DNA from 4 places in the Bradyrhizobium brasilense genome. Region 1 is predicted to be linked to each of the others. Evidence: predicted binding sites of a transcription regulator. Region 1 holds the regulator's gene; each other region holds the start of a gene.

Evidence for each region. The regulator PhoB, encoded in region 1, activates phosphate uptake and scavenging genes when phosphate is short. The targets are predictions, from matches to a motif close to TGTCATNNANCTGTCAT.
Region 2: the regulator PhoB is predicted to act here: its motif matches at 5,329-5,345, upstream of QA635_RS01700 (alkaline phosphatase D family protein).
Region 3: the regulator PhoB is predicted to act here: its motif matches at 2,115-2,131, upstream of QA635_RS07095 (esterase-like activity of phytase family protein).
Region 4: the regulator PhoB is predicted to act here: its motif matches at 2,284-2,300, upstream of QA635_RS02105 (DUF2794 domain-containing protein).

Annotation. Positions count from the first base shown of each region.
Region 1 is NZ_CP121669.1:1,090,743-1,098,193, reverse strand. Features, by position in the region: gene QA635_RS04940 (GcrA family cell cycle regulator) at 388-900, shown strand; gene phoB (phosphate regulon transcriptional regulator PhoB) at 1,142-1,852, opposite strand; gene phoU (phosphate signaling complex protein PhoU) at 1,998-2,714, opposite strand; gene pstB (phosphate ABC transporter ATP-binding protein PstB) at 2,820-3,638, opposite strand; gene pstA (phosphate ABC transporter permease PstA) at 3,635-4,480, opposite strand; gene pstC (phosphate ABC transporter permease subunit PstC) at 4,485-5,474, opposite strand; gene pstS (phosphate ABC transporter substrate-binding protein PstS) at 5,704-6,714, opposite strand; gene QA635_RS04905 (ATP-binding protein) at 6,850-7,451, opposite strand, start outside.
Region 2 is NZ_CP121669.1:360,952-368,402, reverse strand. Features, by position in the region: gene QA635_RS01730 (invasion associated locus B family protein) at 1-525, opposite strand, end outside; gene QA635_RS01725 (SDR family oxidoreductase) at 680-1,516, opposite strand; gene QA635_RS01720 (NADPH:quinone oxidoreductase family protein) at 1,607-2,587, shown strand; gene QA635_RS01715 (YkvA family protein) at 2,837-3,214, opposite strand; gene QA635_RS01710 (4a-hydroxytetrahydrobiopterin dehydratase) at 3,306-3,611, opposite strand; gene QA635_RS01705 (TAXI family TRAP transporter solute-binding subunit) at 3,824-5,227, shown strand; gene QA635_RS01700 (alkaline phosphatase D family protein) at 5,409-6,971, shown strand.
Region 3 is NZ_CP121669.1:1,559,759-1,567,209, reverse strand. Features, by position in the region: gene QA635_RS07110 (heme/hemin ABC transporter substrate-binding protein) at 1-173, shown strand, start outside; gene QA635_RS07105 (FecCD family ABC transporter permease) at 170-1,270, shown strand; gene QA635_RS07100 (heme ABC transporter ATP-binding protein) at 1,267-2,070, shown strand; gene QA635_RS07095 (esterase-like activity of phytase family protein) at 2,179-3,531, shown strand; gene QA635_RS07090 (enoyl-CoA hydratase-related protein) at 3,910-4,746, opposite strand; gene QA635_RS07085 (mucoidy inhibitor MuiA family protein) at 4,916-6,589, opposite strand; gene QA635_RS07080 (MFS transporter) at 6,768-7,451, opposite strand, start outside.
Region 4 is NZ_CP121669.1:441,883-449,333, forward strand. Features, by position in the region: gene acnA (aconitate hydratase AcnA) at 1-892, shown strand, start outside; gene QA635_RS02100 (DUF1223 domain-containing protein) at 1,054-1,815, shown strand; gene QA635_RS02105 (DUF2794 domain-containing protein) at 2,357-2,728, shown strand; gene QA635_RS02110 (Bax inhibitor-1/YccA family protein) at 2,950-3,741, opposite strand; gene QA635_RS02115 (ABC transporter permease) at 3,976-6,546, opposite strand; gene QA635_RS02120 (ABC transporter ATP-binding protein) at 6,543-7,262, opposite strand; gene QA635_RS02125 (arylesterase) at 7,318-7,451, shown strand, end outside.

The DNA.
Region 1 (7,451 bases):
GCACGTGGCGGGCATTCTATGCTGCGGTCGGTAGGTGTCAATCGCCACGAAGTGGCCTTCCTGCAATGCGAAACGAGCGCAATCCGGAGCATTCCGGTGCGGTGGAAAAGCCTCATCGCGATGCTTAACTGTGCGGGAACATGTGGACGCACGACCGCGGACTCTTGCGCCAGAGTCACGCCATATTGTAGCGTTTGGCCTGTCGGGTACGACATCTCGTGCGGCGGTACTGGACCCTCTAAGTAGCCTTTGTGTCTCGCGTAAACGTTCGGGCGCAACACCGTGCCCGGCGAGGGCTAAGGGATTCTGGCCGCAGGGATATTTGTCCAGATTGGCTCGCAGCGCCGCTCCAATGATTGGCCGGCGCTACGCGAAGGGAAGAATGCGATGACTGTATTGACCTGGTCCGACGATCGCGTCGAGCAGCTGAAGAAGCTCTGGGAGTCCGGCCTGTCGGCCAGCCAGATCGCGGCGGAACTTGGCAATGTGACGCGAAACGCCGTGATCGGCAAAGTGCATCGGCTCGGCCTCTCCGGCCGCGCCAAGGCACCCTCCACGGCCGCGCCGCGTCAGCGCAAGGCCCGCCCGGCCCAGCACATGATGCGGGTGACGCGTCCGGTTTCGCGGGGCAACACCGCGCTGGCGCACGCCTTCGAGGTCGAGATGGAGCCCGATCCGATCTCCTACGACAATGTGGTGCCGATGAGCCAGCGGCTGTCGCTGCTCGAGCTCAACGAGGCCACCTGTCACTGGCCGGTCGGCGATCCCTCGAGCCCGGAATTCTTCTTCTGCGGCGGAAAGGCGCTCGCCGGCCTGCCCTATTGCGCGCATCACTCGCGCGTCGCCTACCAGCCCGCCGCCGATCGCCGCCGGCCGTCGGCGAAACCGCAGATCAAGTGAGCACTCGGGAAAACGACGGAAGACCTCAAAAACAAATCCCCGCGAAAGCGGGGATTTTTTTGTGTGATGCGTAGCCCATTACATCACCGGCGTCGTCCCGGCGAAAGCCGGGACCCATAACCACTAATGCGTGTTGTTAGAAAGCCGTCTGGCCGCGTGCCGATTGCGCTGGCCGCGGCGTATGGGTCCCGGCTTTCGCCGGGACGACGCCGTGTTGCGGTTTATGAATGCCGCATGGCCGTTACGGCTGCGGCTCGGCCTTGGCAAAGCGGTCGTCGAGCGCGTAGCCGGCGCCGCGCACGGTGCGGATCGGATCCTGCTCGCGGCCCGGATTGAGCAGCTTGCGCAGGCGGCCGATATGCACGTCGACGGTACGCTCATCGATGTAGATGTCGCGGCCCCAGACGCTGTCGAGCAGTTGCTCGCGGCTGAACACGCGGCCGGGATGCTCGAGGAAGAATTCGAGCAGGCGATACTCGGTCGGCCCGAGATCGATCGGACGGCCCGAGCGCGCCACGCGGCGCTTCTCGCGGTCGAGCTCGATGTCGCCGTAGGTCAGCACGGTCGCAAGCCGCTCCGGGCTGGCGCGGCGCAACAGGCCCTTCACCCGCGCCAGCAGCTCCGGCACCGAGAACGGCTTGACGATGTAATCGTCCGCGCCGGTGGCAAGCCCGCGCACGCGCTCGCTTTCCTCGCCGCGCGCGGTCAGCATGATGATCGGAAGCTGCTTGGTCTCGGGCCGCGCCCGCAGGCGGCGGCACAGTTCGATGCCGGACAGGCCCGGCAGCATCCAGTCCAGCACCACGAGGTCGGGAACGCGCTCCTTCAGCCTTGTATCCGCATCGTCGCCGCGCCCCACCGTCTCGACATCGTAGCCTTCCGCATCGAGATTGTAGCGCAACAGCGTCGTCAGCGCTTCCTCGTCTTCGACTACCAGAATGCGTGCGCTCATCGGTTTAAGTTCTTTCTCTGTGGTGATCCGTTGCCCAGACGCAAACCGAAACGCTTACTTCCTTGAGCATAGTCCCCGCGGAAACGATTTGTCGCGAGGATCATCCAGTTTCGCTCTTGCCGGTTCCGTGCTTGCCGATCATGCCTCAGTTGCCCGGCACCGTGGTGGCAAAAGTGGTCATGTCGCCCTTCGGGCGCTTGTCGGTGATCTGCTGGCCCTCGATCATGTAGAACACGGTCTCGGCGATATTGGTGGCGTGATCGCCGATCCGCTCGATGTTCTTGGCGCAGAACATCAGATGGATGCAGAACGAGATGTTGCGCGGATCTTCCATCATGTAGGTGAGCAGTTCGCGGAACAGCGAGGTGCAGATCGCATCGACCTCCTCGTCGCCCTTCCAGACGTTCATCGCCGCCGGCAGGTCGTGCGCGGCATAGGCGTCGAGCACCGACTTGACCTGCGACAGCACGAGGTCGGTCATGTGCTCGAGGCCGCGGATCAGCTTCAGCGGCTGGAAATCGCTCTCCAGCGCCGCGACGCGCTTGCCCATGTTCTTGGCGAGGTCGCCGATCCGCTCGAGATCGGTGGCGACGCGCATCGCGCTGACGATCTCACGCAGGTCGATCGCCATTGGCTGGCGGCGCGCGATCGTCAGCACCGCGCGCTCTTCGATGTTGCGCTGCAGATTGTCGATCTCGATGTCGGCGGCGACCACGCGCTTGCCGAGCGCGACGTCGCGACGGATCAGCGCGTCGACCGACTCGGTAATCATCCGTTCGACCAGGCCGCCCATCTCGGCGACCAGGCGGGTCAACTCCTGCAGGTCGCTGTCGAATGCCTTGGCGGTATGTTCAGAAGCCATCGCTTGTCTCCCTCAACCATGATCCCGGGGATCATGGTTTCGTGTCCTGAATTTTAGCATGACCTGATCGGAAACCGGTTTCCACTTTTCCGGATCATGCGCCGGTCAACCGAACCGGCCGGTGATGTAGTCCTGGGTGCGCCGATCGCTCGGTGAGGTGAAGATCTTGTTGGTGTCGTCGAACTCGATCAGCTCGCCGAGATACATGAAGGCGGTCTTGTCGGAGACGCGCGCCGCCTGCTGCATGTTGTGGGTGACGATCGCGATCGTGTAGTCCTCGGAGAGCTCCTGGATCAGTTCCTCGACCTTGGCGGTCGAGATCGGGTCGAGCGCCGAGCACGGCTCGTCGAACAGGATCACCTCGGGGCGCACCGCCACGGTGCGCGCGATGCACAGGCGCTGCTGCTGGCCGCCGGAGAGCGACAGGCCGGAGGCGTTCAGCTTGTCCTTGACCTCGTTCCACAGCGCGCCGCCGCGCAGCGCCTTCTCGACCCGGTCGTCCATCTCGGACTTCGAGATCTTCTCGTAGAGGCGGATGCCGAAGGCGATGTTCTCGTAGATCGTCATCGGGAACGGCGTCGGCTTCTGGAACACCATGCCGACCCGCGCGCGCAGCAAGTTGAGGTCGAGCTTGGGGTCGAGAATGTTGGTCTGGTCCAGCATCAGCTGGCCGACCGCGCGTTGGCCCGGATACAGGTCGTACATCCGGTTGAAGATGCGCAGCAGGGTCGACTTGCCGCAGCCGGACGGGCCGATGAACGCCGTGACGCGGTTGGTGCCGAGCGTCAGGTTGATGTTCTTCAGCGCGTGGTGCTCGCCGTAATAGAAGTTGAGATTGCGCACCGTGACTTTCGGCGGCGCTTCCGGCAGCGGAACCTGCGGAATGTGGCCTGCGGCAGTCGTGGAGACGGAAAGCTCGGTCATTTTGCGGCCCTTTCGGCACCAAGGATACGCGCGCCGATATTCAACGCGAGCACGGTGAATGTGATGAGCAGCGCACCGCTCCACGCCAGCTCTTTCCAGTAGGCGTAGGGGCTCTGCACGAAGTTATTGATGGTCACCGGCAGGTTGGCCATCGTCTTGGTCAGATCCAGGCTGAAGAACTGGTTCGACAGCGCGGTGAACAGCAGCGGCGCGGTCTCGCCGGCGACGCGGGCGGTCGCCAGCAGCACACCGGTGATCAGACCCGATCGCGCAGCACGATAAGCGATCCGCTTGATCACCAGCGAACGCGGCAGGCCGAGCGCGGAGGCGGCCTCGCGCAGCGGATTGGGCACCAAGAGCAGCATGTCCTCGGTGGTGCGCAGCACGACCGGGATCACGATCACCGCGAGCGCAAGGCTGCCTGCGATCGCAGAGAAGCCGCGCATCGGCACCACCACCGCACCATAGATGAACAGGCCGATGATGATCGAGGGCGCGCTGAGCAGGATGTCGTTGATGAAGCGGATCACCGAGGTCAGCTTGTCGTGCTTGCCGTATTCGGCGAGGTAGGTGCCGGCGAACAGGCCAAGCGGCGCGCCGATGCCGACGCCGATCACGGTCATGATGACCGAGCCGACGATGGCGTTGAGCAGCCCGCCTTCGGTCGAGCCGGGCGGCGGCGTGTTCTGGGTGAACAGCTGCACGCTGAGGCCGGCAAGGCCGTTATAGAGCAGCGTGATCAGGATCAGCGCCAGCCAGGTGACGCCGAACAGCGCCGCACCGACACAGAGTGCGCGGATGACGATGTCGCTGCGGCGGCGGGATTTGTAGATCGGGTTCATGGCGTTACTTCCCCGCCTTCTTTTCAAGCCGCATCAGCATCAGCCGCGCGCCGGCGAGCACGAAGAAGGTCAGCACGAACAACAGCAGGCCGAGCAGGATCAGGCCGGACTGGTGCAGGCCGTCGCTCTCGGCGAATTCGCTGGCGATCGCCGCCGAGATCGTGGTGCCCGGCGCGAAGATCGACGACGAGATCCGGAACGAGTTGCCGATGATGAAGGTCACCGCCATGGTCTCGCCGAGGGCGCGGCCGAGCGCCAGCATGATGCCGCCGATCACGCCGACGCGGGTGTAGGGGATCACGACGCTGCGAACGACTTCCCAGGTGGTGCAGCCCATGCCGTAGGCGGCCTCTTTCAGCACCGGCGGCACGGTCTTGAACACGTCGACCGAGATCGCGGTGATGAAGGGCAGCACCATGATCGCAAGGATCAGCGCGGCGTTGAACAGGCTGAGATAGGACGGCGGGCCGGCGAACACCGCGCCCAACACCGGGACGCCCTCGAAGATCCGGATCATCAAAGGCTGGAAGGTGTTGGCCAGGAACGGGCCGAGCACGAAGAAGCCCCACATGCCGTAGATGATCGACGGGATGCCGGCGAGCAGCTCGATCGCGATGCCGATCGGGCGGCGCAGCACTTGCGGGCAGAGCTCGGTGAGGAACACGGCGATGCCGATGCCGACCGGAATGGCGATCAGCATCGCGATGACCGAGGTGATCAGCGTGCCGTAGATCGGGCCGAGCGCGCCGAGCACCGGCGGATCGGCCGAGGGCGCCCAGCGCTGCGTCCACAGGAAGGCGAAGCCGTATTCCTTCATCGCCGGCCAGGCGCCGACGATCAGCGACAGGATGATGCCGCCGAGGATCAACAGAACCGAAATCGCCGAGATGCGGGTGATCCAATAGAAGGTGAGGTCACCGAGCTTGAAGGCGCTGAGGGCCTTGGCGCGATCGTAAGGTCCCGCGGCTTCCATCACATCGCTCTGAACAGCCATGTCTGCCACGCCAATCCCCTCTTTAGTATGCAAAAGCCACGCAAACCGCTACGCCCCGAAGCGATCTTCACTGACGCATTTGGCCGGGCGTCGTCGTTCCAGCCACGCCCCTTGAGGCGCGAACCCCGGCCTCGATCCCGCGCTTGTTGCCGCGGTAATGGAGACCGGGTCTTGGTCGCTCGACCTGTGCCGCGATCGAGTCGGCACAGGTCCTGTCGCAGCGTCGGACTTAGCTCTTGATGTCCGACGACCAGGTCTTCTCGATCAGCTTGACGACCGAGTCCGGCATCGGGATGTAGTCGAGCTCTTCGGCCGCCTTGTCACCCTTCTCGAAGGCGTACTTGAAGAACTTGAGCGCTTCCTGCGAGGCCGCCTTGTCGGTCGAGTCCTTGTGCATCAGGATGAAGGTCGCCGCGGTGATCGGCCAGGAGGCTTCGCCCGGCTGGTCGGTCAGGATCACGTAGTAGCCGGGAGCCTTGGCCCAGTCGGCATTCGAGGCGGCGGCCTGGAAGGCAGCCATGGTCGGCTGCACGGTCTTGCCGGCCTTGTTGACCAGCCCGGTGTAGGTCAGCTTGTTCTGCTTGGCGTAGGCATACTCGACATAGCCGATCGCGTTCTTGGTCTGGCTGATGTTGCCGGCAACGCCTTCGTTGCCCTTGGCGCCGACGCCGACCGGCCATTCGACCGCGGTGCCGGAACCGACCTTGGACTTCCAGTCGGCGTTCGACTTGGAGAGATAGTCGGTGAAGTTGAAGGTGGTGCCCGAACCGTCCGAACGGCGCACGACGGTGATCGCATCGCCCGGCAGGGTCAGCTTCGGATTGAGCTTGGCGATCGCCGCGTCATTCCACTTGGTGATCTTGCCGAGATAGATGTCGCCGAGCACTTCGCCCGACAGGATCAGGTCGCCCGGCTTGATGCCTTCGAGGTTCACGACCGGGACGATCGCGCCCATCACCATCGGCCACTGGACGAGGCCGTCCTTCTCGAGCTGCTCGTGCTTGAGCGGCGCGTCGGTGGCGCCGAAGGTCACGGTCTTGGCCTGGATCTGCTTGATGCCGGCGCCGGAGCCGATCGACTGGTAGTTCAGACCGTTGCCGGTCTCCTTCTTGTAGGCGTCAGCCCACTTCGAATAGATCGGGAACGGAAACGTCGCGCCCGCGCCGGTAATATCGGCAGCGAAGGCCGACGTCGAAGCGGCGATCATGCCGGCTGCGACGATTGCTTTGATGAAATTCATGGGTGGTCTCCATCCTGTGAGCGAAGCGCCGAATGCGCCCGATCGCGCTCACGCCGGTCCATCTAGGAGCGGTCGGTGCTGCTTTTACGAAGGTTGGATGACAGTTGGATGACAACGCTAAGCTTTTGAAAACGCTTAGCTTTGGGTTGGTAACGGGGTCTTCGGCCGAGGAAAACAGGCGGTAAAAGTAGCGCCATTCTTCGGCACGCTCTCGATCAAAAGACGCCCGCGATGACGGTTAAGAATATGTTTCACCAACGATAATCCGAGGCCCGTTCCGCCCTGGTTGCGGCTGTCGCCGACGTCGACCCGGTAGAAGCGCTCGGTCAGCCGCGGCAGGTGCTCCGGGGCGATGCCGGGGCCGAAATCCCGTACCATGACACGGATTTCGGGGGTCCCCTCGCCCGATGCGCCCGAAACGGCCTGATTCAGCGACACTATGACGCGGCCCCCGGAGGCGCCGTATTTGAGGGCATTCTCGATCAGGTTCTCGAACAGGCGGAGCAGTTCCTCGCGATCGCCGGCGATCATGACCGGGGCCTGAGGCAGGTCGACCTCGATCTCGACCTGGCGCTCGCTGGCGAGTGCCTCGAGCCCGTCGGCCACCTGGCGGATGATCGGCACGATGTCGATCGAGGCCTCGGGCCGCACATGGGCCGACAGCTCGACCCGCGACAGCGACAGCAAATCGTCGATCAGCCGCGCCATGCGCGTCGCCTGGGTGTGCATGATGCCGA
Region 2 (7,451 bases), 730 kb from region 1:
CGTCTCGGTGCCCTTGGCCGAGACGGCTTTTACCGTCAGTTCGGCCGATTTGCGCATGGATTCCACCATCCGCTCCTCCTCGGCCGCATTCTTGATCCAGAGGCCGTCGCCCTGCGTGTACATCGCATAGGTCCCGCCGCCGACCTGAAGCGTCGATTCGGAGCCCGGCTTCACCGTGTAGCCGATCATGATCGAGACTTCGTTGACGACCTTCTCCGCCGGACGGGTGGAGATGAAGGCATAGGCCGGATCACGCGGCCGGTTCGCCGGATTGGTCTTCGACGACGACGGCTTGGCGAGCGCAAAGCACACCTTCTTGCCGTTGGGCGATGCCGTGTACGCGCCCCAGGTCCCGAATTGGCCGATCAGCGTCGGCTCCGCGCCGCCGGCCGCAGCCGCGGCAGCCGAAGGCGCCGGCTTGGCCGCTTCCTTGGCCGTATCCTTCTTGGGCGCAGCCTGCGCCGGCGCGAGGGTGATGAACCCGCACAGGATACAAGCAACCAGTGATGTCAGAATCTGCCGCACGGCCAACTGGTTCCCCCATCATTGTGACTGCAAGATGGCCCGGCGATTCCCCTCCGCCGGCTCGGATGGATAACCGGGAAACGCTTTTTTGGGAAGGCAGTTAGGCCGAAAGGCGAACGCCGCTCACCGTCGGGCGCGTAATCGCGACGCGTTATCACTTGGCGCGCGCAGCGCGCTGCTTCTCCCACTGCGCATCGGTCCATTGCAGCAGGTCCTCGGCACCGGAACTGCGTAAGTGCGAGCCGCCATCCTGCACCACCATCTCGCCGTTGAGGTAGCCGGCCTGATCCGAGATCAGGAAGGTCGCGAGATTGGCGAGCTCCGAATGCTCGCCGGCGCGGCCGAGCGGATTGCGATGCGCCCAGTTCTCGCCGCGCCCTTCGGGGCGCAACTGTCCGGTCGCGCCGGCGGTCGGGAACGCGCCGGGCGCGATCGCGACGGTGCGGATGCCTTTCGGGCCCCACTCCACCGCAAGGCTCTTGGTCATCGCCAGCACCGCGGTCTTGGCCATCGAGGACGGCACCGTGAACGCGCGGCCGGTGATGGTCGAGGTCGACAGGATCGAGAGCACCACGCCCTTGTGCTTGCCGTCGATCCAGCGGCGGCCGGCGGCGAGCGTGCAGTACATCGTGCCATGCAGTGTCGGCGCGAGGATCGCGTCCGCCGCACGGAATGACAAATGTTCGCTCTGCGCAATAAAGGTTGCGGCAGCATTGTTGACGAGAATGTCGATCGGCGCGTCCTGCCAGACCTGGTCCATCATCGCTTCGACCGCCGCACCGTCGCGGATATCGCAGCGCGCGATGGAAACCTTGGCGCCGAGCTCGCTGCGGAATTTTGCTGCGGTTTCCTCCAGCAGCCCCTCGCGCCGCCCGCAGATAATCAGTTCGGCGCCGAGTTCGGCGAAGCGGTAGCCCATGGCAGCGCCAAGGCCGGAGCCGCCGCCGGTGATCAGGATGCGCTTTTTCGCTAGCAGGCCTTTTTCAAACATAGTTTGATCCCTCCGCACTGTATTGTCGCTCCGCCGCAAATCCGGCATGAAGCTTTCAGCTCCTTTTGCGTCCGAAACTCAGGTGTGTCCATGAAAGCCATCCTCTGCTCGCAATACTGTCAACCCGACGATCTCGTGCTGGCTGACGTGCCCGATCCGGTGGCAGGTCCCGGCGAAGCCGTGATCGCGATCAAGGCGGCGGCGCTGAATTTCTTCGACATCCTGATGATCCAGGGCAAGTACCAGATCAAGCCGCCGTTCCCGTTCTCGCCGGCTGCCGAAGTTGCCGGCGTGATCGAAAGCATCGGGGCAGGCGTCACTGACCTGAAGGTCGGCGATCGCGTCGTCGCTTCCTGCGGCCACAACGGCGCGCGCGACAAGATCGCGCTGCCGGCGAATTCGATCGTGAAGATTCCCGACAATCTCGACTACGACCGCGCCGCCGGCATCATCATCATCTACGGCACCGCGCTGCATGCGCTGGAAGATCGCGCGAGCCCGAAGCCGGGCGAGACGCTCGCGGTGCTGGGGGCCGCCGGTGGCACCGGCCTTGCTGCGTGCGAGCTCGGCAAACTGATGGGGTTGAAGGTGATTGCCTGCGCCTCGTCGGACGAGAAGCTGGCATTCGCCAAGCAGCACGGCGCCGAGCTGACGCTGAACTATGCCAAGGAAGATCTCAAGGAAGGCCTGCGCAAGCTGACGGGCGGCAAGGGCGCCGACATCGTGTTCGATCCGGTCGGCGGCTCCTACGCCGAGGCCGCGCTGCGCTCGACCGCATGGGAAGGCCGCTTCCTGGTGATCGGCTTTGCCGCCGGTGACATTCCGAAGATCCCGCTCAACCTCGCACTGCTGAAGGGCTGCGATATCCGCGGCGTGTTCTGGGGCGCCTGGGCGCGGCAGAATCCGGACAAGAACCGCAAGAACCTCGAGAAGCTCGTGCAGTGGACCGCGGAAGGCAAGATCTCCTCGCATGTCGACCGCACCTTCCCGTTGTCGCAGACATCAGAAGCCCTGAAGGTGCTCGCCGGCCGCAAGGCGATGGGCAAGGTGATCCTGCACCCGGGAAGCTGAGCACGGGTTCGGTAACTTGGTAGCCCGGATGAAGCGAAGCGAAATCCGGGACCGAGCCATCCGCGGTTGGAGCACCCCCGGATTACGCTTCGCTTCATCCGGGCTACAGGTTCTTCTCCTTCCCCCTGAAAGGGGGAAGGTCGGGATGGGGGTCGCCGCAGACGACGCTGCAAGCCGAGAGAGCAGATCCCCACCCGCTTTGCTCTGTGGAGCAAAGCGACCTCCCCTTTTCAAGGGGAGGTTAGAACATCACTCCTCCGCAGGCACCCCGCGCTTCAGCGCGGCGCGGGCGGCATCGCGATGCTCCGGCGTGATGTGGCTTGCCACCATGCGGAGCGCGGTTGCGAGCACTGCGGCGTCATCGGTGAAGCCGAGGATCGGCAGCATGTCGGGCACGAAATCGAACGGCAGGATGAAATAGGCGATCGCCCCGAGCAGCGCCGCCTGCACATGGCGCGGCGTCTGCCGGTCGAAGGCGCAGTAATAGGCGGCCAGCAGGTCCTCCGCGAAGGGCAGGCTCGCCACCACCTTCTTGAACTTGATCCAGAAACGGCGGCGCACGCTCTCAGGATCCTGCGCCAGCCGATCGGCAGGCCCAAATCCCGCGCCGTGTTCGCTCGATGTCATCGCAAGGTTCCTCGACGCCGCGCCAATTCGGCGGCGGACGATGCGAATCTGGGGATATCGGCGGACCCGCGCAAGGTTCCACGCGCCGGGGTCAACTGACCCCAAGCTGCCTTGCGATCGCGTTCATGGCCTTGGCGAGGTCGATGTCGCGCTTGGTCACCCCGCCGACATCGTGGGTCGACAGCACCACCTCGACGGTCTTGTAGACGTTTTTCCACTCGGGGTGATGGTCGCTCTTCTCGGCGACCAAGGCGGCGCGGGCCATGAACCCGAAGGCCTCGTTGAAGTCCTTGAACACGAAAGTCTTGGCGATCGCCTCGCGGCCGGACGCCTCCGACCAGCCGGCCAGTTCCCAAAGGGCGGCCTTCCTCGCCTCCGCTGACAGCCGTTCGACCATGGTAAACTCTCCCGTTTGACGCCGACTTTAGCCTAACAACGGCCTCCGGGATGGGATCCACGCCCAAATTAAGGCCGAAATCGCGTCCTATCGCCGCTGGTAACCATGACGGAGTTGTAACATCTGTCCATTCAGTAATTTGCTACACATAGAGGATGTATGCGCGTTGGTAGTTTTGCGAGATTGAGCCCCGACGATTGTTTGCGAGATCGATGACAGACGGCTCCGCCAGCATGTCGCCCAAGCCGCTGCGCTCGGCAAAGCGGCGGCTGATGTTCGTTTTGATCGCGGGCGCGCTGGCCATCATCGGCACGTTGCTGGCCGGCTATTATTTCGCCGTGCGTCCGGTGACGCTGCGGATCGCGGTCGGTCCCGCCAACAGCGATGACGTCAAGGTCGTGCAGGCGCTGGCGCAGGCCTTCAACAACCAGCAGAACACCCAGGTCAAGCTGAGGCCGGTGCAGACCGAGGGCGCTACCGCCAGCGCCCAGACGCTGGCCGACGGCAAGGCCGATCTCGCCATCATCCGCGGCGATCTCGAGGTGCCGAAGAATGCCCAGGCGGTCGCGACCCTGCGCAAGAATGTCGTGGTGATGTGGGTTCCGCCCGCCAAGGGCAAGGTTCGGAAATCCGCGCGGATCACCAAGATCGCGCAGCTCGCCGGCCGCAAGATCGGCGTCGTCGGCCGCACCCCGGCCAATGTCAATCTGCTGAAGCTGATCCTGACGCAATACGGCGTCGACCCGATGAAGGTCGAGATCGTTCAATTCCCGGCCAATGAGGCGGCGGAAGCGATCAAGAATCTCAAGGCCGACGCCTATCTCGCCGTCGGCCCGGCCAACAGCAAGATCACGATCGATGCGATCACGGCGTCGGTCCGCGACGGCGGCGAGCCCAGCTTCCTTGCGATCGACGCCTCCGAGGCGATCGCGCAGAACCATCCGGCCTATGAGGCCGCGGAAATCCCCGCCGGCTCGCTCGGCTCCGCCGACCGGCCCGATGATGAGGTGAAGACGATTAGCTTCTCGCACCACATCGTTGCGCGGAAGGGCCTGTCGGACTCGACGGTCGCGGCATTCACGCGGCAATTGTTCGCGATCCGGCAGTCGCTCAAGACCGATTTCCCGCTCGCCGCCAAGATCGAGACGCCGGACACCGACAAGGACGCCACCATTCCGGTGCATCCGGGCGCCGCCGCGTTTGTCGACGGCGAGGAAAAAACCTTCCTCGACCGCTACAGCGACTACATCTGGTGGAGTCTGATGGCGTTCTCGGCGATGGGCTCGGCCGGTGCGTGGTTCGCCGGCTATCTCAAGCAGGACGAGCGCAACACCAACACCTCGCAGCGCGAACGCCTGCTGGAGATGCTGAAAGCCGCGCGGCACAGCGATTCGATCGAGGAACTCGACCAGATGCAGGCGGAGGCCGACGACATCCTGCGCCACACGCTGGACTGTTTCGAGCACGGCGCGATCGAGGAAGGCACGCTGACCGCGTTCAACATCGCGCTCGAGCAGCTTCATAACGCTGTCGCCGACCGCAAGGCGCTGCTGTTCAGCATGCCGCAGAATTTGCAACGGACTGCCACGCAGTTCAGGGCGGCGGGCACGGCGTAGGGGCGCCGCCAATCTTTATCCGCAAACTCCCCTTGCCTCCCCCGCACGCGGGAGAGGGAGCCTGACAGATGTGCTTCCCTTACGTCCCGCACTCCCACCGCTGTAATCTCTCCGTCATGGAATTTTTCTAGGTCTTGGCGCGCCTGCGGCGCATTGTCGCTGTGACCTGAGGAGGCTCCCCATGACGATCCGGTTCTCGCGAAATCTCACCCGCCGACGCTTTCTCTCCACGGCGGCTGCGGCCGGCGCCGGCGTGATTGCGATGCCCTATCTGTCGCGCGCCGCCGACCGTCCCGTGATCACCCATGGCGTGCAGTCCGGCGATGTCGGCGTCGACGGCGGCGTGGTGTGGGCGCGCGCGGACCGGCCGTCGCAGATGATGGTCGAGGTCGCGACCACTGAATCGTTCAAGGACGCCCATACGCTGCCGCCGATCACGGCGCTGCCCGAGAGCGACTTCACCGCCAAGATGCTGCTGGAGAACCTGCCCTCCGGCCAGGACATCTTCTATCGCGTCCGCTTCCGCGACCTCGCCCATATCGACATCGTCGGCGAGCCGGTGGTCGGACGCTTCCGCACCGCGCCGAGCGATCGCCGCGACGTCTCCTTCGTGTGGGGCGGCGATGTCGCCGGCCAGGGCTGGGGCATCAATCCCGACGACGGCGGCATGATCACCTTCGCCGCGATGAAGAAGCACGCTCCGGATTTCCTTCTGCACTCCGGCGACACGATCTACGCCGACGGCGTGATCCCGTCCGAGGTGAAGCTTCCCGACGGCAAGATCTGGAAGAACGTCACGATCCCCGAGAAGGCCAAGGTCGCCGAGACGCTCGACGAATACCGGGCCGCCCACAAGTATAACTTCCTCGACAACAACGTCCGCGCCTTCAATGCCGAGGTGCCGATCTTCGTGCAGTGGGACGATCACGAGGTGACCAACAACTGGTCGCTGTCGAAGCAGCTGCCGGCGGTCTACAAGGAGCGCGACATCACCGTGCTCGCGGCGCGCGCGGCAAAGGCCTTCCACGAGATGTATCCGATGCGCGAGAGCATCGTCGAGCCGGGCCGCGTCTATCGCACGCTGAGCTACGGTCCGCATCTCGACGTCTTCATGCTCGATGAGCGCAGCTATCGCGGCCCCAACGGCCCGAACCTGCAGGAGCAGTACGGCCCCGACGCCTATTTCATCGGCCCGGACCAGATGGCCTGGCTGAAGCGCGCGCTGCTCAACTCGCGCGCCACCTGGAAGGTGATCGCCTCCGACATGCCGCTCTCGCTGATCGTCTATGACGATGCCGCCAACAAGAAGGGCTCGGAAGCCTTTGCGCAGGGCGATGGCCCGGCGCGCGGCCGCGAGCTCGAGATCGCTGACATCCTGCGTTTCATCAAGACCGCGGGAATCGTCAACACGGTGTGGCTGACCGCCGACGTGCATTACGCCGCCGCGCACTACTACAACCCGAACAAGGCCCAGTTCCAGGAGTTCGATCCGTTCTGGGAATTCGTCTCCGGCCCGCTGCATGCCGGCACGTTCGGTCCGAACGAGCTCGACAACACCTTCGGCCCCGAGGTCAAGTTCATCAAGGCGCCGGGCGAAGGCAACCAGAACCTGCCGCCGTCGGCGGGCATGCAGTTCTTCGGCCACGTCAAGATCGACGGCAAGAGCGGGCAGATGACGGTGAGCCTGCGCGACCGCGTCGACGCCGAGCTGTGGGCGATCACCCTCGACCCGAAGCCGGTCTAGTGTGCTGAATGCGAAGTTCGTGCGATTTCGCGGCAGCCACTTTCACGAACTTCGCATTCATAAAGCACACTAGAATCATAAGTTTGCTAGTGTCCTTATCGAATCCGAAGTTCGCTCCGAAGGTGCGGCAAATGATGCGAACTTCGGATTCGGGACACTAGTTCGGTCCCAGCCAGGACGGAACCGGACTCTTCGTCTTGACGGCCTTGCCAAGGCGCGGCAACGCGATTGCCGGGGATGGACCTCCCCGGCATCTTCCGGTACCGATGTCAGAGCCGTTATGCTGGGGGCCCGGAGGGGCGGAGCATGAGGCGCTGCGAATTCTTTCGCGTGCTCGGTGGTAGCGTTGCGAGGTTTCGGCCTCGCCGCTTGTTGGTCGTCGCGATCGCAGTGTTCGCGCTGCTGCCGATCGAAGTCAGCGATGCCGGCTGGCTGCCCGATCTCTTCAAGAGCTCACCCAAGCATGCCAAGTCGCCGAAG
Region 3 (7,451 bases), 470 kb from region 1:
CGCCGGTCGCGGCCAACAAGGCCTTCATCTCGATGGAAGGCCTTTATCTGCTCGGCTTCGGACCGCGCACCGCGGCCGCGGCACGCGACCTCTCGGTCAAGCTTTATCCGGCGCTGGCGCCGGAGGCCGACAACTTCAAGCCGGCAGCGCTGAACGCGAATTGCCGGCAATGAGCGTGCTGGCCGAACGCCGCTTGCGTGCGAAACGACGGCGCGCCGGCATGTCGCTGCGGCCGGCCGCGACACTCACCCTGCTCTGCCTGCTCGCGGCGCTCGCGGGCACCGCCTTGGTCGCCCTGACGGTCGGGGCCGCCGGCATTCCAATGGCGCGGCTTCCGGCAGCGCTTGGGCTTTGGGCTGATCGTGTCGCCAACCCGCTGCTCGCACGCGACCAGCTCGTGGTGTGGTCGATCCGCATCCCGCGGATCGCAGTGGCGGCGATGGTCGGCGGACTCCTTGCCGTATCAGGCTCGATCATGCAGGGCCTGTTCCGCAATCCCCTCGCCGACCCCGCGCTGGTCGGCGTCTCCTCCGGCGGCGCGTTTGCCGCGGCGGCCGCGATCGTGTTCACCGACAGCCATCTCGGCGAAAGCCTGCGCTTCCTGCAACATCAGCTGCTGCCGATCGCGGCCTTTGCCGGCTCGCTGATCACGACCATCGTGCTTTACGGCATCGCCAGTCGCGGCGGCCGTACGTCGATCGCGATCTTCCTGCTGGCCGGGCTTGCGATCGCCGCGATCGCCAATGCCAGCATCGGCCTCCTGGTGTTCGTCGCCGACGATCGCCAGCTGCGCGACATCACCTTCTGGCTGCTCGGCTCGCTCAGCGGTGCGACCTGGAGCAAGCTCACGGCGCTGGCGCCGGTGCTGGCGGTCGCGCTGGTCGCCTGCCTCTCGATCGCGCGCGGGCTCGACGTGCTGGTGCTCGGCGAGGCCGAGGCGTTCCACAGCGGCGTCGACGTCGAACGGCTGAAGCGGATTTCGATCGTGCTGGTGTCGGCGATGACCGGGGTCGCGGTCTCGGTCTGCGGCGTGGTCGGCTTCGTCGGCATCGTGGTGCCGCATCTGTTGCGGCTGGTGATCGGGCCCGCACACCGGCTGCTGCTGCCGGCGTCCGCACTGCTCGGCGCCATCCTCCTGGTCGGCGCCGACACCGTGGCGCGCACCATCGTGGCGCCCGCGGAAATGCCGATCGGCATCCTGACGGCGGCGATCGGCGCGCCGTTCTTCCTCGCCATGCTGCTGCGGCAGCGCGGACTGGTGTCGCTGTGACGGCCCTGCTCGAAGCGCAGTCTGTATCGATGACGGTCGGCGGCGCGACGCTGGTCGATGCGGTGTCGCTGCAGATCGGTGCCGGCGAGATGGTCGCGATCGTCGGTCCCAACGGCGCCGGCAAATCGACCCTGCTGCGGATGCTGTCGGGCGACGTGCGCCCGTCGCGCGGGGCGATCAGGCTGAGGCAGCGCGACCTGCAAACTTACGGACCACGCGCGCTGGCGCAGCACCGCGCGATGCTGTCGCAGCACGTCAGCGTCACCTTCCCGTTCACCGTCGAGGAAATCGTCAGCATGGGCGCCGGCGAAAGCCCGCGTGCCGTGGCGCGGGCGCTGGTCGAGGCGGCGCTCGACGAGGTCGGGCTCGCGCGTTTCCGTTTCAGGCAATTGCCGACGCTGTCGGGCGGCGAGCAGCAGCGGGCGCATTTCGCCCGCGTGCTGGTGCAGCTCGCCTGCGGCGAAGCGCTGCATGGACCGGGACTGCTGCTGCTGGACGAGCCGACCTCGAGCCTCGATCTGCGGCACCAGATCGACCTGGTCGAAACGGCGCGGCGGCGCGCCGCCCGCGGCACCGCCGTGATCGCGATCCTGCACGACCTCAACCTCGCGATGCGGTTCGCCGACCGCATCCTGCTGCTGCACCGCGGCCGGCTTGCCGTCGACGGCGACCGCACGGCGGCGATGAAGACCGAGACGCTGCGCGAGATCTTCGAGATCGACGCCGCGATCGCCTACACCGGAGGTGGCGTGCCGTTCCTGCTGCCGCAGACGATGCAGCCGGCGGGCAAGGCGACGTAACGCCGCAAGCCTTATCCCGCCGCAACATCCGCGGTTCACAAAACTGTCAGCCGGCTGTAACAGGCGGCTCGGAGAACACCGCATCGTTTATCCTTTGGGAGATCAACCATGCGCCTGTCCCTGCTCTGCTCCGTCGCCTCGATCCTGCTCGCCACATCGGCGTTCGCGCAGGGTGAGGGCGAATTCCCGGCGACGCTGGCGGGACACGCCGTGATGCCGGCGGAGAGCTTCATCGACGCCCCCGCCGACGCCCCTGATGATCTGAAGACCTCGGGCAAATACACCACCGGCAAGCGCGTCGACGCCATCGGCACCGTGATGGGCAAATCCTACGAGCGGCCGACCGGCGTGTCGCTGCCGTTCAAGGGCCAGCCGCTGCAGGGCCACTCCGGCATCAAGGTGATGCCCGACGGCTCGTTCTGGGTGATCACCGACAACGGCATGGGCTCGCGCTACAACTCGGCGGACTCGATGCTGTACCTGAACCGGCACAAGATCGATTGGGCGAGCGGCAAGATCGAGCGTCAGGAGACCGTGTTCCTGCACGATCCCGACAAGAAGGTGCCGTTCCGCATCGTGCACGAAGACACCGCCAAGCGCTATTTGACCGGCGCCGATTTCGACACCGAGGGCTTCCAGATCATCAACGACATTTTCTGGATCGGCGACGAGTTCGGACCCTACATCCTCAAGGCCGACAAGACCGGCAAGATCCTCGCCGTGTTCGAGACCGTCGCCGACGGCAAGCCGGTGCGTTCGCCGGATCACTGGGCGGTGCAGTCGCCCGGCGCGCCCGGCGCCAGCTACACCAACGTCAACCTGCGCCGCTCCAAGGGCTATGAAGGTTTTGCGTCCTCCAAGGACGGCAAGTTCCTCTACGGCCTGCTCGAGGGGCCGCTGTGGGATGCCGACAAGAAGGATTGGGAGAAGGTCGACGGCAAGGAAGCCTCGCGCATCCTGGAATTCGACGTCGCGGCGGAGAAGTTCACCGGACGCTACTGGCAGTATGTGTTCGAGCAGAACGGCAATGCGATCGGCGACTTCAACATGATCGATCCGGCTCAGGGCCTCGTGATCGAGCGCGACAATGGCGAAGGCACCGCCGACAAGGCCTGCCCGCAAGGCCAGCGCGGCGAGAACTGTTTCCCTGACCTCGCCAAGTTCAAGCGCGTCTACAAGATCGAGCTGTCGGATGCCAATGTCGGCAAGCCGGTGCGCAAGATCGCCTATATCGACCTGATGAAGATCCGCGATCCCAACAAGAAGGCCCGCAAGCCGCTCAACGACGGCGTCTACACCTTCCCGTTCTTCACCATCGAGAATGTCGACCGGGTCGACGAGACCCACATCATCGTCGGCAACGACAACAACCTGCCGTTCTCCTCGAGCCGCGACCCGAACAAGGCCGATGACGACGAGTTCGTACTGCTCGAGGCCGGCGACTTCCTGAAGGCGAAGTGAAGGGCTGCTTTCGCGGATCACAACGATGTCGTCGCCCGGCTCGACCGGGCGACCCAGTATTGCAGAGACGTCCGAATTTAGCGGACAAGCCGCGGCGTAGTGGATGCCCCGCTCAAGGCGGGGCATGACAGCGAATATGCGGATAGCGTGATGCTCATCCCGGCACGACAGCCATTCCGTCCTCCCCGCGCAAAGGCTTCGCCTTTGTCGCTGGAGGTGCGAGCCTTGCGGCGCAATTGCGCCGCTGGACGAGCCTCGAAGGATGCACGGCCCCCGATGCAGCCGCGCGGAGACAGCCGGGCCGCGCCTTCGAGACGGCCGCTTTGCGGCCTCCTCAGGGTGACGGTGATACAGCTCAGCGCGCCGCTTGCGTGATCGTCACTCCTTCTTCGTCCGGTAATCCCCGAACGTCGTGTCGCGCTGGTCGAGCTGGGCCTTCACGCTGCCGCCGTCGCGGCGGAAGCCCGCCATGTAGGCCTTGCTGGCCTCGGTCGTGAAGGCCAGTGCCTGGATCTCGGTGCCGGCCCGCATCGCGGCGCGGGCACCCATGATTTCCATCGCGCGGTGGACGCTGCGCTTGTTGAGCTGTTGCAGCTCGATCGGCACCTTGGCCGCGCGCTCGGCGAAATCCAGCGTCTTCGCCTCCAGCTCGGCGAGCGGAAACGATCGGGTCGCATAGCCCCATTCGGCGGCCTCGCGGCCGGACATCGCGTCGCCCGTCAGCATCAATTCCATGGCGCGGCGCATGCCGACCAACCACGGGTGATACTGCATGTCGGGCGGGCTCATCAGCCGCACCGGCGGATAGCCGATCTGGGCGTCGTCGGCGACGTAGACCACGTCGCAGGCGGTCGCGAGCTCGGTGCCGCCGGCGAGGCAATAGCCGTGCACCTGCGCGATCACGGGCTTTGCGAGATCCCAGATCGAGAACCAGCCCTCGACGACATGGCGCGACCATTGGCCGGGCCCGGATGCCGAGTGATAGGGCTGGTCGACGCGATTGTCGGCGGAGAGATCGTAGCCCGCCGAGAAGCAGGGTCCGGCGCCGCGCAGGATCGAGATCGAAATTTCGGGATCGCGGTCGGCCTGCTCCAGCACCTCGAAGATCTCGCCGCGCAGGCGATTGTTCAGCGCGTTGCGCTTTTCGGGGCGGTTCAGCGTGATGCGGCGGACGCGCGGACGCGGATCATCGACGATGATGTGCTGGTAGCTCATGGATCCTCCCGATCTCAGGCCTTGTTGCCTTTGGCAAAGTGATGCCCGAGATCGGCAGGGTTGTCATCGGCAGATGACGCAGGTCCTCATAGCGTTTTCAAGCGAAGTGGGTTCCGGTTCGCGTGAAGAAAACGCGTCAAGCAACAACGCTAGAGCCCCGGCACGGGCTCTAACCCGCCGGCACCATCACGATGCCCTTGTCCTTGGGCCAGCGCATCCGCCAGGCGAAATTGATGTCACGGATTTCGCCGGCCTTGGCCTCGAACGCCCATTCCAGCACGCCGCGCTTGTCGCGCAGGTTGGTCGTCGTCGCCGGCGTCGACGACGGCAGCATCTCGACCACGATATCGTCGTTCTCGCTGACCGGGAGCTGATCCTGGATCGCGACCTTGATCGGGAAGTCGTGGCCGTTGCGCACCGTGGTCTTGAAGGCGCGCTCGTCGGTCTTCGACGTGGTCACGATCAAGCCGGCGGAGCCCTCGTTGCGCTTCACCACCGTGCGCTCGATCTTGACCTTGTCGTCGGCGCCGAAACCGAGCCGCACGGTCTCGTCCTTGGCGGCGGTGGCCATCCGGCTGCGGCCGACAAAGATACCGTCGCGGTAGATCGAGATTTGCCCCGGCAGCAACGGCGCATCGTCGGCCTGCACGAAGCTCGCTTCCAGGAACGCGGTCGGGTCGATCACCGGAACGGCGCGAACCGCGAGATCGGGGGTGATGGTCGCCGTCGAGATGCGCAGGCTCTTCGCGCCCTCATTGGCGGCAACGCTGACGCGGCCGGGAATCTTGAAGGTGGCCTGGAAGGCGCCGACCTCGGCGGTGGCTTCCAGTTCGTCCATGCGTCCCCCACCAAAGCGGAATTGCTGAACCGCGTCGGCGGCCGGCGCGGGTGCCAGCGCCTCGCGCGACCGCATGCTGGCCTCTCCCGAAAGCTTCGCCAGCGGCCGCGGCGGCTGCGGATATTGCACGATCAGCGAGCGGAGGTCGGGCGCATTGCCGCCGCGCGCGACCCGCACGGTGGAGACGACGAGCGCCACGTTCGACCAGTCCTCGCCGGTCGACTGGGTGATCTCGGCGCGGCGGACCAGTTCGATCGCGGGCTTGCGGTCTTTGGCGCCGGTGTCGAGCCGGGCGTCATAGAGCGGCGTCCAGCGCGCGTTGGGAACCGCATAGGTGACCCGCAAGGTCGCCTTGGTCGCCGCTTGCGAGGCGACATCGATCCGCACCTCGACCTTGCTCGGCGGCTTGCTGGTGCGATCGGCTGCGAGCTGCGCAAGATCGCGGTCGATCACGCGGATCTTGCGCTCGGCGTCACGGATCGCGCTGTCGGCGGTTGCGACCTCATCCGCCACCGCCGAGAACGCCGCGCGCCACTCGCTGAGCGGACGCGCCTCGCCCTTTTCGCCGAGGCCCGCGGGTGACGCCTCGGCAAACCGCTCGGCAAATTTGCGCCGCGCCTCGGCCGCGCTGATCAGTCCCTGCAAATCGGCGCGCTGATCGTCAAGCGCCTCGATGCGCTTGTCGATCTCGGAGAGATTTTGCGGCAGCAGCGGCCCCGGCAGCTTGGTGTCGATCGCGCCTATCGTGAGCTTCGCTCCGCCCTCGCCTTCGACCCGCAGCGAGGACGGATCGAGCCCGATCGGGAAATCCCTGGCGATGAGGGTGTTGTCGCCGGCAGGCAGATCCAGCGTGATGACGCGGGTGACGCTCGCGCCATCGGGATAGACGGTCACGGCATCGACCTGCGAGGCCGCATCGAGATTGGCCGCTTGCAGCGGCCCGGCAACCAGCGCACCCGCCAGCACCAGGCTGGTGGTCACAAGATAATTCGCAATTCTACACATGACATCCCTCCGGAAAAACGCCGCATCGCGCGCGAGACGAACGGCGCGCCGGGCTCGAGGGCGCGTCGTTTCTCGTGGTGAGACGCGGCGAGGAAGGAACTGGTTCGATAGAGGCTTCCCTGCGGCGCGACGATGGCGTCGCCGCGGCCGCCGCATGGCGCGGCGATGTCTTTCGGCGCTAGCGATCTGCCTTGCGCCGAATGAACAGATAATTCGGCACGAAGCCGGCCAGGGTGATCGCGATCATGATCCACCAGCCGCGCTGAAACGCCGCGATCCGCTCGGTCATCGAAACCGGCGTTGCAAGGATCGCGACGAAGATCGCGACGCCGATCGCCAGTGCCGCCTGCCGGATCATGTTGATGACGCCGGAGCCGGTGGCAAACGACGATGGAGGCAGCGCGCCGGCGCCGACGCCCATCAGGGTCGGAAAGGTCAGCCCGACGCCGATACCGATCAGCATCACGCCCGCGACGACGGCAGGCGCATTGGGTTCGGCCCCGAGCAGCGTCGCCCAGATCGCGAGGCCGGCCGCGAACAGCAGGATTCCGGCGGAGACGACGGCCGCGGCACCAAACCGCGCAATCAGCCGGCCGGCAAACAGCAGCGAGGTGATCGGCACCATCAGCGGGCCGGGAGCGATCGCAAGGCCGGTCTTCAACGCCGACCAGCCCCATACCGTCTGCTCCCACAAGGCGCAGGACAGCAGCATGGCGCCGAAGGCCGCCGAATAAGGCGCCATCACCAACGACGCGCCGGTGAACGGCCTGACCGCGAACAGCGCAGGATCGACGAAGGGATTCCTCGATCTGAGGCAATGCCACGCGAAGGCGGCGAGCGAGACGGTCGCGACGGCAAAGCC
Region 4 (7,451 bases), 650 kb from region 1:
CACCGCGACGATCTTCAAGAAGAAGTACGCCGACGTGTTCAAGGGCGATACCAACTGGCGCAAGATCAAGACCACGGAAAGCGAGACCTATCGCTGGAACATGAGCTCGACCTATGTGCAGAACCCGCCCTATTTCGAGGGCATGAAGAAGCAGCCCGACCCGGTCATCGACGTGGTCGACGCGCGGATCCTCGCGATGTTCGGCGATAAGATCACCACCGACCACATCTCGCCGGCCGGTTCGATCAAGCTGACCTCGCCCGCCGGCAAATTCCTCAGCGAGCACCAGGTGCGCCCCGCCGACTTCAACCAGTACGGCACGCGGCGCGGCAACCATGAAGTGATGATGCGCGGCACCTTCGCCAACATCCGCATCAAGAACTTCATGCTGAAGGGTGCCGACGGCAATATTCCGGAAGGCGGTTTGACCAGGCACTGGCCCGACGGCGAGCAGATGTCGATCTACGACGCCGCGATGAAGTACCAGCAGGAGAGCGTGCCGCTGGTGGTGTTCGCCGGCGCCGAATACGGCAACGGCTCGTCGCGCGACTGGGCCGCGAAGGGCACCCGCCTGCTCGGCGTGCGCGCGGTGATCTGCCAGAGCTTCGAGCGCATTCATCGCTCCAACCTGGTCGGCATGGGTGTGCTTCCGCTCACCTTCCAGGACGGCACGTCGTGGTCCTCGCTCGGCCTGAAGGGCGACGAGAAGGTCACGATCCGCGGGCTGCAGGGCGATCTGAAGCCGCGCCAGACGCTGACGGCCGAGATCGTCTCCGCTGACGGCGGCAAGAAGGATGTCCCGCTGCTCTGCCGCATCGATACGCTGGACGAGCTCGACTACTATCGCAACGGCGGCATCCTGCATTATGTGCTGCGCAAACTCGCGGCCTAACGCGGATTTGTGATCGGTGCCTCACCGCTTAGTGAGTAGCGACTAAAAAGAAGGCGGCCTATGAAAAGGCCGCTTTCTCGCGTTTTGGGGCACGCAAGTTCAGGGACAGACTTCATGCTCCGTACAATTACGGATGGAAATCATCACGACTGGTTCGCAGTATGACAGCGATGATGGCCTATAATTCTATCTCGCGATGGTCGAGCGCCCTTGGTATCTGCGCAATCGTCGCGATCATCCGCCCCGCCCACGCCGATCCGCGTGCTGTCGTCGAACTCTTCACCTCGCAGGGATGCTCCTCCTGTCCGCCCGCGGACAAGATCATCGGTGATCTCGCGAAGGACCCCAACGTCATCGCGCTGAGCATGCCGATCGACTATTGGGACTATCTCGGCTGGAAGGACACGCTGGCCGATTCCCGTTTCAGCGCGCGCCAGAAGGCCTATTCGCATGTACGCGGCGATCGCGACGTCTACACGCCGCAGGCCGTGATCAATGGCTCTGCGCATGTGATCGGCAGCGACCGCGCCAGTATCGAGGACGCCATCAAGAGCACCGAAAGGAGCGGCAGCGTGATGTCGGTGCCGGTGACGATGACGCTGAGCGGCAAGCAGATCAACGTGTCGGTCGCCGCGTCGAAGTCGCCCGCAGTGTCGCGCGGCGAGGTCTGGATCTGCTCGATCTCGAAGTCGGTGCCGATCTCGATCGCGCGCGGCGAGAACCGTGGCCGCGAGATCACCTACCACAACGTGGTGCGCAATCTCCTCAAGGTCGGTGACTGGAACGGTTCGTCCGGGAGCTGGACCGTGCCGCTGGAGAACATCACGCGTGACGGTGTCGATGCTGCGGCGGTGTACGTCCAGGACGGCAACCGCGACAAGCCGGGCCCGATGCTCGGCGCTGCCTTCACCTCGCTTCACTAGCGCCTCGCCACGGTAAGGCGCGATGCGCTGGCTTCGGCCGGTCGCGTCGCTGGCCGCACGCATATTGTCGTGCAGCCGCGCACGGCGACAAGCCTGCATCCAGTGATTTGCCGAAAAGGAAAGCGCCGGGGCTTTGCGCGCGTCCAGCTTGCGCAGGTCCCAAAAACAAAAAGGACCAACTTTCGTTGGCCCAGTGTTGGGATTTAACTCCCCTGCGAACAGGCCCGATCCCGACGGCCCCGGGGGGCTGGGGGCTGAGGAATCCGGAACCGAAAGGACCGGGCCAACGCAGGATTTCCTTTTCGCAGGGCAGCGGGGCGGGCGATGGGCGGAAGTGGGGCAGCAATATGATTCCGCTAACGTTCCCGTGACTCTGCGGTTTTCCGGACAATCCGCCGTGCGCGGCCGTGGTTAAGGCCCGGTTGCATTGCGATTGGCCCCTTGCGGGCACGCTCGCTTAGCGCGATCATGTCACTCTCGTGACGATCCCGAAGAGGGGCCTTCGGAACCCGATCGTCGCCGAGGTGACAGGAGGCGCTCGATGAGTTTGATCTCGGAGGACACCGATCCGAGCGGGAGTCGTGCCGCGGCGCGCACCGCCGCCGCGACCCCTCAGCCCAACCGCGTGACTTTCAATCGACTTGAACTCAACCGCATTCTCAATCTCTACGGCCGCATGGTCGCCGACGGCGAGTGGCGCGACTATGCGATCGACTTCCTGAAGGACCGTGCCGTGTTCTCGGTGTTCCGGCGCGCGTCGGAAGTGCCGATCTACCGGATCGAGAAGGATCCCCGGCTTGCGCGCAAGCAGGGCATGTACAGCGTGATTTCCGCGACCGGCCTGATCCTCCGTCGTGGCCATGAACTGGAACGCGTGCTGTTCGTGATCGATCGCAAGCTGTCGCTGGTCTAAGCGCGTCAGGTCAGTCTGCTTGTAGCCCGGATGGAGCCAACGGGTCGCGCGAACGCGCCCGATGGCAGGCTCCGCGTAATCCGGGGCCGTTGAAGCCGCGGATGAGCCTGTCCCGGATTTCGCTTGCGCTTCATCCGGGCTACATCACATCTCGCCTCGCCCAAAAGAAAAGCCCCGGCGGGATGGCCGGGGCTTGGATTTGATCGGCTCGCTCGAGGCGCTTAGTCGCGCTGGCCGAGCAGCTGCAGGAGCAGCGTGAACAGGTTGATGAAGTTCAGGTAGAGCGACAGCGCACCAGTGATTGCCGCACGCTCTGCCATCACGCCACCCTGCGAGGCGTAGCCGTAGATGTAGTCGTTCTTGAGCCGCTGGGTGTCCCAGGCGGTGAGGCCCGCGAACACCAGCACGCCGACCACCGACACGATGAACTGCAGCGCCGAGCTCGCCAGGAACAGGTTGACCAGGCTCGCAATGATGATGCCGATCAGACCCATGAACAGGAACGAGCCCATGCCGCTCATGTCACGCTTGGTGGTGTAGCCGTAGAGGCTCAGCGCACCGAACGTCGCCGCGGTGATGAAGAACACGCGCACGATCGAGGTGTGCGTGTACACCAGGAAGATCGACGACAGCGACAGGCCCATCAGCGCCGAGAACACCCAGAACAGGAGTTGGGCGGTCGCGGGCTGCAGGCGGTTGATGCCGGCCGAGATGACGAACACCATCGCCAGAGGGGCGAGGATGAACAGCCACTTCAGCGGGCTCACGAACATCGCGTAGCCGAACTGCGTCAGATAGGCGTTGCCGAACTTGGCGACGGCGGCCGACTGGTCGGTCGTCACCGCACCCATGTAGACGCCGAGCGCGGCGAGGCCGGTGATGGCCAGGCCGATGCTCATGTAGTTGTAGATGCGCAGCATGTAGGCGCGCAGACCGGCGTCGACGGCCGCAGCGTCAATGCGCCCGGCGGCCCGGCCGAAAGGAGAAGCGTAGTTGCGGTCTAGGTCCGACATGGTCGAATTCCCGTGGTTGGTCCCGGTGGAGCGCAAGGGATTTGCGGCGCCGGTCGTAAATCTATCTCAGATGGCTCGGTTTGCGGAACATTAATTCCGTGTCATTCAAACCGACTATCCGACCCGATTGGTATGTGGGAAATTAACACATCCGACGCAAGCTTCCACGCGCGGCCGAATGTCGCTCTGCCCTAGCATCATAGGCAAAAACGGCGCTCGCGCCGCTACATTTTGTCACAAATTCCGCAACACTGAGGCCGGCTTCTGGTTTAGCGCGAGCAGCGTCCCGGCGAGCCCCAGTCCGACCGTGACGACCAGCGCGGCGACCACGACCAGCGCGGCGCTGCCGGCCTGCCAGATAAAACTCAGCGTCATCAGCCTAGTCACGATCAGCCAGGCCGCGATCGAGCCGGCGATCACCCCGAACACCGCGGTTGCAAAACCGATCATCAGATACTCCAGCGCGTAGGCGCCGAGCAGTCGCACCCGCGTGGCGCCGAGCGTCTTGAGAATCACGGCGTCATAGACGCGGTGACGGTGTCCGGCGGCGAGCGCGCCGCCGAGCACCAGGATCGCGGAGATCAGCGTCACGGCGCTGGCGCCGCGGATCGCCAGCACCAGATTGCTGACCACGCTGCCGACCGTCTCCAGCGCCTCGCGGACCCGCACGCTGGTCACCATCGGGAACGCGTCGGCGACCTGCTTGATGATGCGCGCGTCGTCGGCGGAATCGGCGTGTGGTTCCGTCAGGGTCGCGACATGGCTGTGCGGCGCGCCCTTGAAGGCATTCGGCGAGAACACCAGCACAAAATTGATGCCGAGGCCCTGCCAGTCGATGTTGCGCAGGTTGGCGATCTTCGCCGGCACGTCACGGCCGAGCACGTTGACGACGATCTCGTCGCCGATCTTCAACGACAGGCCGTCGGCGATCTTCTTCTCCATCGAGACCAGCGGCGGCCCGCTGTAGTCCGGCCCCCACCATTCGCCTTCGACGATCTTCGAGCCCTTGGGAATTTCGCCGGTATAGGTCAGGCCCCGGTCGCTCTGCAGCACCCATTCCGAATCGACCGACGGCTTGAGCTGGTCGGCCTTGACGCCGCGCGCGGCCACGATGCGCCCGCGCAGCATCGGCACGTCCTCGACGGTCGAGCCGGCGGCGACCTTGGCCAGGAAGGCATTGAAGCGGTCGGCTTCGGTGGAGGGAATGTCGATGAAGAAGAACGACGGCGCCCGCTCCGGCAGGGCGGCCAGGAATTGCCGGCGCAGATTGCCGTCGATCTGGGTGATGGTGACGAGCACCGCCAGCCCGAGCCCCAGCGACAGCACCACCGACGGCGTCAGCGCGCCCGGCCGGTGGATGTTGGCGATCGCCAGCCGCAGCATGGTCATGCGGCTGCGCGGCAGCCGCCGCGCCACCGCCATCAGAAGCTCGGCGATTCCGCGCAGCAGCAGGAACACTGCGATCGACGAGGCGACGAACACGGCGGCGACCCGCTTGTCATAGGCAAGCCCGATCGCGACGCCGATCAGGAGCGCGATCACCACGGCCATCAGCGCCAGATAGCTCCAGCGCGGGCGATGCCACTCGCTGGTGACGGTCTCGCGGAACAGCGCGGCGACCGGTACGTCATGCACCCGGCCGAGCGGCCACAGCCCGAAAGCCAGCGCGGTGAGCTGGCCGTAGAGGAAGGACAGCGCGAGCTCGTCGGGATGCAGCGCAGGCACGACCGGCAGCGGCAGCAGCTTGCCGAACAGGCCGACGATGGCGAAGGGGAGCGCGGCGCCGAGCACGAGCCCGATCACCGAGCCGATCCCGGCCAGCACCACCACCTGCGTGCAGTAGATCGTGAAGACGTCGCGGCCGGTGGCGCCGAGCGCCTTGAACGAAGCGATGACGTCGCGGCGCCGGTCGATATGGCTCTTCACCGCGTTGGCGACGCCGACACCGCCGACCAAGAGCGCCGCGAGGCCGACCAGGGTCAGGAACTGGGTGAAGCGGTTGATGGTGCGCTCGAGCTGCGGCGAGGCATTGCTGCGGCTGCGGACCTCCCAGCCGGCCTCCGGCGCGGCGGCCCGCGCGCCGTCGATCAGCGCGGTGGTGGCGCGATCGTCGTTGGCGCCGTCAGGCAGTTTCACGCGGTAGATCCAGCGCACCAGGCTGCCCGGTTGCAGCAGGTCGGTGGCGCGCAGGCTGGCTTCGCTGACCAGGAAGCGCGGCCCGAGGCCGACGCCGCCGGCGAGCTTGTCGGGCTCGGCCACCACCACGCTGCGGATCTGGTAGGTCGCACTGCCGATGGTGACGCGGTCACCGAGCTTCAGGTCGAGCCGCGCCAGCAACGTCGAATCGGCGGCCGCGCCGTAGACGCCGTCGCGTTCGGCCAGCAGATCGGCGACCGGCATGTTCGGCTCGAGCGTCAGCTCGCCGAGCATCGGATATTTGCCGTCGACCGCCTTGAGCTCGACCAGCGCCAGCTTGCCGTCATTGCTGCGAGCCATCGCGCGCAGCGTGGCCGCGATCGAAACCTCGCCGCGCGTGCGCAGATAGGCGACCTCGTTGGGCTTGGCCTCGCGCGAGATCAGCGAGAACGCGACGTCGCCGCCGAGCAGCGTGCGTCCCTCGCGGGACAGGCCGTCGCCAAGGCTCGCGGCGACCGAGCCGACGCCGGCAATCGCCATCACGCCGAGCGCGATGCAGGCGATGAACACGTAGAAGCCGCGCAGGCCGCCGCGCAATTCGCGCAGCGCATAACGGAAGGCAAGCGACGACGCGCGGCCCTGCACCGCGACTTCGGACGCGATGCTCATGTCGTGGATGGTCCGTCGATGCGGCCGGAGCGCAGCCGCACGACGCGGTCGCAGCGCTGCGCGAGCGCGAGATCGTGCGTCACCAGCACCAGGGTCATGCCGCGCTCGGCGTGCTTGGTGAACAGCAGGTCGACGATCTGCTTGCCCGTCGTCTCGTCGAGATTCCCGGTCGGCTCGTCGGCAACGAGGATCGCGGGATCGGGTGCGAGCGCGCGCGCGATCGCGACGCGCTGCTGCTCGCCGCCGGAGAGTTGCGTCGGATAGTGATGCAGGCGCTCGCCGAGCCCGACCGATTGCAACTCCTGCGCGGCGCGCCCGGCGGCATCGGGATTGCCGGCGAGCTCGAGCGGCACCGCGACATTCTCCAGCGCCGTCATGGTCGGGATCAGATGGAACGACTGGAAGACGATGCCGACCTGGCGGCCGCGGAAGCGCGCCAGCGCATCTTCATCGAGGGCATTGAACGAGGTGCCGTTGACGACCACTTCTCCACTGTCAGGACGTTCGAGCCCCGCCATTACCATCAGCAAGGTCGACTTGCCCGAGCCCGACGGGCCGATCAGGCCGATGGCCTCACCGGCCGCCACACGAAGGCTGATATCTTTGAGGATATGGACCCGTGCCGCGCCGGTGCCGAGCGAGAGATTGACGTTCCTGACGGCAATGGTGTCCGGCTCGACGTCGGTCAGTGAAGAGGATTCGATGAGACTGTCCATGGTTCGGTCATATGGCACTTCCGCGGCTGCGGTCGAGGGCCGGTTGAGAATCTTCGTGCACATACTCGTGTTGCTTATGGGCTTGATGACGGCGGCCAGCGCGCAGACGCCAAGGCTGGAGAATGGCCCGGAGAAGGGCCCGGCGAAGCCGATCAAGATGGTGGTGCTGGGCGATTCCCTAAGCGCCGG